Regions from separate parts of the Nitratireductor sp. StC3 genome, predicted to be linked through region 1. Evidence: riboswitches for the same ligand, from Rfam matches in the RefSeq annotation. Region 1 holds a riboswitch; the other holds the start of a gene.
The links. A riboswitch is a leader RNA that binds a small molecule or an ion and turns the genes downstream of it on or off. The one in region 1 is predicted to bind S-adenosylmethionine.
Positions count from the first base shown of each region.

Region 2: linked by a shared signal. The riboswitch ahead of C7T96_RS23195 (homoserine O-acetyltransferase) and the one ahead of C7T96_RS15395 (O-succinylhomoserine sulfhydrylase) in region 1 are both predicted to bind S-adenosylmethionine.

Region 1 is NZ_PYBP01000007.1:54,431-59,078, forward strand. It holds gene apaG (Co2+/Mg2+ efflux protein ApaG) at 1-27, opposite strand, end outside; gene C7T96_RS15390 (CDP-alcohol phosphatidyltransferase family protein) at 170-772, shown strand; gene C7T96_RS15395 (O-succinylhomoserine sulfhydrylase) at 811-2,004, opposite strand; SAM riboswitch at 2,049-2,126, opposite strand; gene C7T96_RS15400 (2'-deoxycytidine 5'-triphosphate deaminase) at 2,224-3,315, shown strand; gene C7T96_RS15405 (membrane dipeptidase) at 3,341-4,513, opposite strand; gene C7T96_RS15410 (ion transporter) at 4,562-4,648, opposite strand, start outside.
Region 2 is NZ_PYBP01000022.1:6,971-11,618, reverse strand. It holds gene C7T96_RS23205 (prephenate/arogenate dehydrogenase family protein) at 1-653, opposite strand, end outside; gene hisC (histidinol-phosphate transaminase) at 657-1,757, opposite strand; SAM riboswitch at 1,837-1,914, shown strand; gene C7T96_RS23195 (homoserine O-acetyltransferase) at 1,987-3,168, shown strand; gene metW (methionine biosynthesis protein MetW) at 3,165-3,779, shown strand; gene C7T96_RS23185 (metal transporter) at 3,783-4,648, opposite strand, start outside.

The DNA.
Region 1 (4,648 bases):
TATGTTTCGCGTTACCGCCTGGTACATCATTGAGGCTCCCGAACGTTCATGCACAGAATCCTTGCCGAGCCGGCCCGATGGGTCAAGCCGCGATCCGCACACGGGCTCTCGCGTGCGTCGTTTCGATCCGCGCGGCGATTTGGCCGGGCGGTCGGTCGGGATATCGGTCGTGCTTGACGGCTGGGTCAAGCCGCGGCTCGATCCGATGCTCGACGGGCTGGCCAGAAAACTGGCCGCCACCGGCGTCGGCGCCGACACCGTCACGGTGGTGGCCTGCGCGGTCGGGCTCCTGGCGACCGGCGCGATCGCCCTCGGCTATCTCTGGTCCGGGCTGGCGCTGTTGCTGATCAGCCGCCTCGGCGACGGGCTGGACGGGGCCGTGGCGCGGCTCAACGGCAAGACCGACTATGGCGGCTTCCTCGACATCGTGCTCGACTTCGTCTTCTACGGGGCGATTCCGCTTGGCTTCGTGCTGCTCGACCCGGCCGCCAACGCGGTCGCCGGCGCGGTGCTGATCTTCACCTTCTACGTCAATGGCGCGAGCTTTCTGGCGTTCGCCGTCATGGCCGAACGACGCGGGCTGTCGAGCGACGCGCGTGGCGAAAAATCGATCTTTTTCACCACCGGGCTTGCGGAAGCGACCGAAACCATCCTGCTTTTTGTCGCTTTCTGCCTTCTGCCGGCCAGTTTTGCCACGCTTGCCTATGCTTTCGCGGCGTTGACGGCCTATACGGCCGTCTCGCGCATCGTTCTGGCCAGGCGCAGCTTCTGAACCGTCCGTGACGCCGCGGCCGCGACGGGCCGCCAGGATCAGGCCGCCCGGGCCAGCGCCCGGTCGAGGTCGTCGATCAGGTCGTCGGCGTCTTCGAGCCCCACCGAAAGCCTGACCGTGCCCGCATTGATGCCGAGCTCCAGCCGCGCCGCCTCGGCGAGGTTCTTGTGCGTGGTCGTCGCCGGATGGGTAATCAGGCTCTTGGCGTCGCCGAGATTGTTTGAGATACGGACCAGGTCGAGCCCGTTCTGGAAGGAAAAGGCCGCGCTCTTGCCGCCCTTGACGTCGAAGCAGATTAGGGTCGAGCCGCCCGTCATCTGCCGCGCGACGATGTCGGCCTGCGGGTGGTCGTTGCGGCCGGGATAGACGACGCGCTTGATCGCCGGGTGGCAGGCGAGATGGCCCGCGATCCGGGCGGCGCTTTCGGTCTGCTGGCGTACCCGCAACGGCAGCGTTTCCAGCCCCTTGAGCAGAGTCCAGGCGTTGAACGGCGACAGGCTCGGCCCGGTATGGCGGAAATAGTCGTGCAGCTTGTCGTCGATCCAGGCCTTGTCCGACAGGACGACGCCACCCAGGCAGCGGCCCTGGCCGTCAATATGCTTGGTTGCCGAATAGACCACGACATGCGCGCCGAGCGCGAGCGGCTTTTGCTGCAGCGGCGTGGCGAACACGTTGTCGACCACCAGCCGCGCGCCGCACTCATTGGCGATCGCGGCGACGGCGGCGATGTCGATCACCTCCAGCGTCGGATTGGTCGGGCTTTCGAGGAAAAACAGCTTGGTGTTGGCGCGTACCGCGCTTTTCCAGGCGTCGATGTCGGTGCCGTCGACCAGCGTCGTCTCGATGCCGTATTTCGGCATCAGCGTTTCCACGATCCACCGACACGAGCCGAACAATGCGCGCGCGGCGACGACATGATCGCCGGCACCGAGCGAACACAGCAGCGCCGCCGCCACCGCCGCCATGCCGGATGCGGTTGCTCTGGCGTCTTCGGCGCCCTCCAGTTCGCACATGCGGCGCTCGAACATGTCGACCGTGGGATTGGCATAGCGCGAATAGATGAAGCCGGGCGCCTCGCCCTTGAAGCGCGCCTCGGCCGCCTCGGCGCTGTCGTAGACGAAGCCCTGCGTCAGGTAGAGCGCCTCGGAGGTCTCGCCGAAGGCGGAGCGCTGGGTGCCGCCGTGAACCAAAGCGGTTGCGGGTTTCCAGTTGCGCTTCGTTTCGCTTGTCATGGCCTTGCCTCGAACACAAAAAAACCGGTCGCGGAAAGTCGCGAACCGGCTTGCGTTCGGCCCTTTAGCGACTTGTTTAACGTGGCTGCAAGCCGACCGGCCAAATCACCACGGGATAAGTGTCCAATAAACGCCTACCGGCCTTGCGTCAACAATTTGCTCCGCTAATGCTCGCCGCGCCCGAAACATGACTGTCGATTGGCCCGGGAGCCGCCGACCTTGCGCAAGACTGGCATTCTGCCCGATCACGAAATCTCGGCCCTGTTCGAGATGGGCGCGCTCGCCGCGCCGATCCCGCTCGACGCCGACCAGATACAACCGGCAAGCCTCGACCTGCGCTTGGGCGAAAAAGCCTATCGCGTGCGCGCGAGCTTCCTGCCCGGTCCGCGCCATCGTGTCATCGACAAGCTCGATCGGCTGAAACTGCACGAGGTCGACCTGACGGGCGGTGCGGTTCTGGAAACGGGCTGCGTCTACATCGTCCCGCTTCTGGAGGCGCTGGATCTGGGCGAGGGCGTATCGGCGGCCGCCAACCCGAAAAGCTCCACCGGCCGGCTCGACATCTTCACCCGCGTCATGGCCGATTTCGGACCCGAATTCGACAAGATCCCCGCCGGCTACAAGGGCCCGCTCTATCTCGAGGTCAGCCCGCGCACCTTTCCGATCGTCGTGCGCACCGGCTCGCGCCTGTCGCAGATCCGCTTCCGCCGCGGCCGCGCGGCGCTCGACGAGGATGCGCTTCTGGCCCTGCACGACGCCGAAACGCTGGTCGCCTCCGACACGCCCAACATCACCGGGGGCGGCATCGCTCTGTCGATCGACCTCGAGGGGGCGGGCGGTGACGGCGGCCTGGTCGGCTACCGGGCCAAGCATCACACAGCGCTGATCGACGTCGACCAGCGCGCCGCGCACGATGTCCGCGATTTCTGGGAGCCGCTCGACATTCGCGACCGGCGCGAACTGATCCTCGATCCCGACGAGTTCTACATCCTGGTTTCGCGCGAGGCCGTGCACGTTCCCCCCGGCTACGCCGCCGAGATGACGCCCTTCGATCCGCTGGTCGGCGAGTTCCGCGTCCACTATGCCGGTTTCTTCGACCCAGGCTTCGGCCATTCGGCCGCAGGCGGCACCGGCAGCCGCGCCGTTCTGGAAGTGCGCAGCCACGAGGTGCCGTTCATCCTCGAGCACGGTCAGGTCGTCGGCCGGCTGGTCTACGAGCACATGGCCTCCGCGCCCGGCGCGCTCTACGGCGCCGATCTCGGCTCCAACTATCAGGCCCAGGGCCTGAAACTGTCGAAACATTTCCGCTGAGCCGGCGCTGCCCGCGGGCCCGCGCTCAGTCCGGCAGGAGCTCGGCCAGGAGCCGGATCTGGTTGCCGCCCATCACCCGCGCGACGTCCCGTTCTCCCAACCCTTCGGCAAGCAAGGCCTCGGTCAGGAGCGGCAGGCCGGTGGTGTCGAACGGCACGTCGACGGCGCCGTCATAGTCGGAACCGAGACCGACATGCTCGACCCCGATCAGGTCGATCACGTATTTCTGCGCCCGGGCGATCGCGGCCGGATCGGTGCCGCACACAGCCGTGTCCCAATAGCCGATGCCGACAAGTCCGCCATTGGCGGCGATGGCGCGCAATTGCCCGTCGCTGAGATTGCGGTTGTTGTCGCAGGTTCCCTTGACCCCGCCATGCGACACCACGACCGGCCGGGTCGCCATGGCCAGCACCTCGTCGATCTGCTTCTGCGAGCCGTGCGCGATGTCGACGATCATGCCGAGCTCCTCCATGCGCGCGATCATCTTCCGGCCGGCCTCGGTCAGGCCGCCCTTGTCGATGCCGTGCGCCGAGCCGGCCATTTCATTGTCGAAAAAATGGGTCGGCGCCATCATCCGGTAGCCGGCCGCGAACATGGCGTCGACATTGGCGGGGTCGCCCTCCAGAACCTGCGCGCCCTCGATGCCGAGAATGCCGGCGACGATCTCCGGTTCGGATTTGCGGCGTTCGAGAAACGCCGTCAGATCGGCCTTGGTCTTGACGATGACGAAACGGCCGTTCGAGGCGTCCGCCATCGCGTGCAGCCTTTCGGCCTGGTAGAGCGCGCGCTGCTTGAGGCTGAACCAGGTGCGCAGCGGCCAGCGCTGGCCGATGGCGAGCCAGGTGACGTTGTCGCTGTCGTCGGCGTTGCGCTCGATATTGAGGCCGCTCGGGGTCTTGGAAACCAGGGTGAACATCTGCACGGCGACATTGCCCTCGATCAGCCGGGGGATGTCGACATGGCCGCGTTCGCCGCGTTCGAGCAGGTCGCGGCCCCACAAAAGCGAATCCGCGTGCATGTCGGCGACAATCAGCGTCTCGTGCAGGCGCCGGGCGGCCGCCGTCGCCTCGTAGGGCGGCGCAACCAGCACCTGGTTCATCGAGCGCTCGACCATTGCAGGCGCGACGAAAAAGAAGATGCCGAGCCCGATCGCCACGACCAGCACGGCGGCGGCCGCGATTTTCAGGAACCGGCGCATCGATCGTCCCCCTTGGCGCTAACGCTTCACGGCCCGAACGGCCGTGGCTCAAGTCTTGCTTGTTTCGGCGCGCTGGCGCAACTCCTCGCGCAGCGCCCGGATCTCGGCCAGGATCAGTTCCTGCTCGCTTTGCAG
Region 2 (4,648 bases), on a different contig from region 1:
TATTTGATCACCTCCGACTTGGTCACCGCTTCCAGGTCGTCGGCGGTGCCGACGATGTTGTAGGCGATGATATGCGGCAGGTGCGAGACGATGGCGAGCACCATGTCGTGATGGGCGGGGTCCATCACGTCCACCTTCGAGCCGCACGCCTCCCAGAAACCGGATAGCCGCGCGAGCGCGTCGGGATCGGTGTTTGGCAGTGGCGTGAGGATGCACCAGCGCCCGTCGAACAGGTCGGCGAAACCGGCATCCGGCCCCGACCGTTCCGTGCCGGCGATCGGATGGCCGGGGATGAAATGGACCGAGGACGGCAATTCCGGCGCCATCTGGCTGACGACCGACCCCTTGGTCGAGCCGACATCGGTGACGATCGCCCCGGCCTTGAGCGCGGGCGCGATCGCGCCCGCCACCGCGCCGGACGCGCCGACCGGCACCGACACGATGACGAGATCGGCATTTTCGACCGCCTTTGCCGGGTCGCCTTCATAGGCGTCCCCCAGGCCGAGTTCCTCGGCCCGTTCGAGGGTCGCCGCAGAGCGTGTCGAGACCACGACCGTGCCCGCAAGCCCTTCGCGGCGGATCACATGGGCAAGCGACGAGCCAATCAGGCCGATGCCCACCAGGGCAACGCGATCGAACATCGGATCGGACATGGTTCAGTCTTTCAGGAAATCCGAGAGCGCGGCGACCACACCCCGGTTGGCTTCTTCCGTGCCGATCGTCATTCTGAGCGCATTCGGGAATCCATAACCGGCGACACGGCGCAATATATAACCGCGCGCCGTCAGATACTCGTCGGCCAACGCCGCCGAGCGGCGCTCGTCGGGGAAATGGATCAGGATGAAATTGCCGATGCTCGGCGTGACCCTGAGGCCGAGCCCTGTCAGTTCCTCCGTCAGCCAAGGCAGCCACCGGTCGTTATGCGCGACCGATTTCTCGACATGGTCGCGGTCGCGGATCGCCGCCACGCCGGCCTCGATCGCCACCGCGTTGACGTTGAACGGGCCGCGAATGCGGTTGAGCGCGGCAATCACATGCGCTGGCGCGTAGAGCCAGCCGATACGCGCCCCGCCGAGCCCGTACGCCTTGGAGAAGGTGCGGGTCATGACCACGTTGTCGCACGAGGACACGAGTTCGATGCCGGTCTCGTAGTCGTTGCGGCGCACATATTCGGCATAGGCCGCGTCGAGCACCAGAAGCACGTTTTTCGGCAGCCCCGCATGCAGGCGCCGTACCTCCTCGAACGGCACATAGGTGCCGGTCGGATTGTTGGGATTGGCCAGAAAGACGATCCGGGTCCTGTCGGTCACCGCGGCCAGGATCGCATCGACATCGGCCGCCTCGTCGGTTTCCTTCACCACCACCGGCACGGCACCGGCCGCCTGGATGTAGATCCGGTAGACGAGAAAGCCATGCTCGGTGAAAATACCTTCGTCGCCCGGCTGCAGATAGGCCTGCGCCAACAGGCCGAGCGCCTCGTCGGAGCCGTTGGTGCACAGGATGTTGTCCGGGTTGAGCCCGTGCACCTCCGCGATCGCCTCGCGCAGCCTGCTCGCCGCGCCGTCAGGATAGAACTCGAGCGAGGCGGCGACCGAGCGCACGGCCTCGACCGCCCTGGGCGATGCGCCGAGCGGGTTTTCGTTCGACGACAGCTTGTGCACCTTCGCTACCCCGGCCGGCGCCGCGCTTTTGCCGGGCACATAGGCGGCGATATCCATGATGCCGGGCTTCGGCTCTGGGCGGACGGGCAGGCTCATGGCGGGATTCCTTCGCGGATGATCGCCTTCCGACTAGCAAAGCTTTGCCGTTGACGCAAAGGCTAGCGCAAGATTATAACCGGCTTCCCGTGGTGATTTGGCCGGTCGGCTTGCAGCCACGTAAAACAAGTCGCTAAAGGGCCGTTTGCATCAGGTAACCGGCTTTGCGAGCGCGCAATGCCGGTTTTTTTGTGCTTCCCAGCCAGGCCGGCCGCATGAGGTGATGTGGATGGCGGCACGGCGTGCCCGAAAGCTGAAGGCAACCAACGAGGCGACCGACCCGTCAGGCCGCGTGGTCCGCTTCGGCCCCGACAGGCCGTTGTCGCTCGATTCAGGCAAGATATTATCGCCGTTCCAGATCGCCTACGAGACCTACGGCGCGCTCAACCCGGCCCGCAGCAACGCCATCCTGATCTGCCACGCGCTGACCGGCGACCAGTACGTGGCCAGCCGCAATCCCATCACCGGCAAGCCGGGCTGGTGGGAAAGCCTGGTCGGCCCGGGCAAGGTGATCGACACCGACCGCTTCTTCGTGATCTGCTCCAACGTCATCGGCGGCTGCCTGGGCTCCACCGGTCCCGCCTCGCTCAACCCCGAAACCGGCCGCGCCTACGGCCTCGACCTGCCGATCATCACCATCGGCGACATGGTGCGCGCCCAGACGATGCTGGTCGACGAACTCGGCATCGACCGGCTGTTCTCCGTCATCGGCGGCTCGATGGGAGGCATGCAGGTTCTGGAATGGGCGGCGAGCTATCCCGAGCGGGTGTTCACCGCGCTGCCGATCGCGGCCGGCGCGCGCCATTCCGCCCAGAACATCGCCTTTCACGAGGTCGGCCGCCAGGCGGTCATGGCCGATCCCGAATGGTGCGGCGGACGGTATATCGAAGAGGGGCGCCGGCCGGAAAAGGGCCTCGCCGTGGCGCGCATGGCCGCCCACATCACCTATCTGTCGGAAGCCGCCCTGCACCGCAAATTCGGCCGCAACCTGCAGGACCGCGAGACCCTGACCTTCGGCTTCGACGCCGACTTCCAGATCGAGAGCTATCTGCGCCACCAGGGCATGACCTTCGTCGACCGCTTCGACGCCAATTCCTATCTCTACATGACCCGGGCGATGGACTATTTCGATCTCGCCGCCGATCGCGGCGGTCGGCTGGCCGACGCCTTCCGCAAGACCGAAACCCGTTTCTGCCTGGTTTCCTTCACCTCGGATTGGCTGTTTCCGACCGCGGAAAGCCGTGCCGTCGTGCGCGCGCTCAACGCCGCCGGCGCCTCGGTCTCCTTCGTCGAGATCGAGACCGATCGCGGTCACGACGCATTCCTGCTCGAGGAGCCGGAGTTTTTCGCAGCGGTCGGCGGCTTCCTGGATTCGGCCGCGCGCGCACGCGGGCTGGAGAACGCATCGTGAGCGTGAACCACGACGCACGGGTCGATTTTGCAATGGTCGCCGGCCTGATCGAACCGCGCGCCCGCGTGCTCGACATCGGATGCGGCGACGGCACGCTGCTCGACCTTTTGATCACCGACAAGCAGATCGACGGTCGCGGCATCGAGATATCACAGCGCGGCGTCAACGAATGCGTCGCCCGCGGCCTTTCGGTCATCCAGGGCGATGCCGATACCGACCTGAGCTACTATCCCGACCAGGGTTTCGACTACGTCATCCTGTCGCAGACCCTGCAGGCCACGCGCAATCCCAAGGAGGTGCTGGAGCAGTTGCTGCGGATCGGACGGCGTGCCATCGTCTCGTTTCCCAATTTCGGCCATTGGCGCGTGCGCCTGTCGCTGCTCTTGCGCGGACGCATGCCGGTCACCCGCGACCTGGCCTATAGCTGGTACGACACGCCCAACATCCATTTCTGCACGATCCGCGACTTCGTCAATCTGTGCGAGGAGATCGGTGCCACCGTGGAGAGCGCCACCGCGCTCAACGACAACGGCCAGAAGATCGGCGTCTCGATGCCATGGTGGTTCTGGAATTTCTTCGGTCAGCAGGCGGTCTTCCTGCTGAGGAAATAACGCTCACACCAGCAAGGCGGTCGCGTACATGACCAGCAGGCCGGCGGCGACGCCGCCGGCATAATTCAAGCCGCCCAGCGCGACGAAGCCGCTCTTTCTCACCGTCAGCGCCGTCACCTCGACCATTACCTGGAAGATCGCGCCGGCCCCGACGCCGAAACACAAAGCCAGCCAATAGGGACTTGGGGCCTGCGTTCCGGCCCAAACGCCGGCGACCGCGGGCAGGCCGGCGAGCCCGGCAAGCAGGACGAACAACGACAAGGGCGGCGTTGCGCGCACGAGCGGAGCCGCGATGCCGATGCCCTCGGTCACGTTGTGAATGATGAAGCCGACGACGAGGAAGGTCGCCAAGGCGCCGGCGCCGGCTGAAAGCGCGCCGCCCACCGCCAGGCCTTCGCCCAGATTGTGCAGCCCGATGCCCAGCGCGATGAAACCGGCGAGCGCGGCGCCCTGCGGCGCGGCGCCGCGCCAGCGCCCGGCCACGAACAGGCCCAGCGCCGTCAACGCCGCCGCCACCCACACCGCCGTCTGGCCGCGCAGACGCTCCAGCGAGGCCGAACCGGCCTCCAGCCCCTCGCCCAGCGTGTCGAGGAAAAGATAGGCCAACAGCCCGACGGTCAGCGCCAGCAGGAAATCGAACGTGCCGGCGGACAATCCGCGCATGGCGGGAAAGGCCAGCATGCCGGTTGCCACCGGCGCCACACCGAGCAGGAGCCCGATCACGGCAAGCTGCCACAGCGAGCCGGCATCGAGCTCCGGCGTGGCCTGGGCGACCTCGACCGTGTGCTCGAACGTCGCCCCGGTCGAGGTCACCAGCACGACATGATGCGCCTCGCCCCCGATCCATGGATAGGGAATCGTGACCCGGG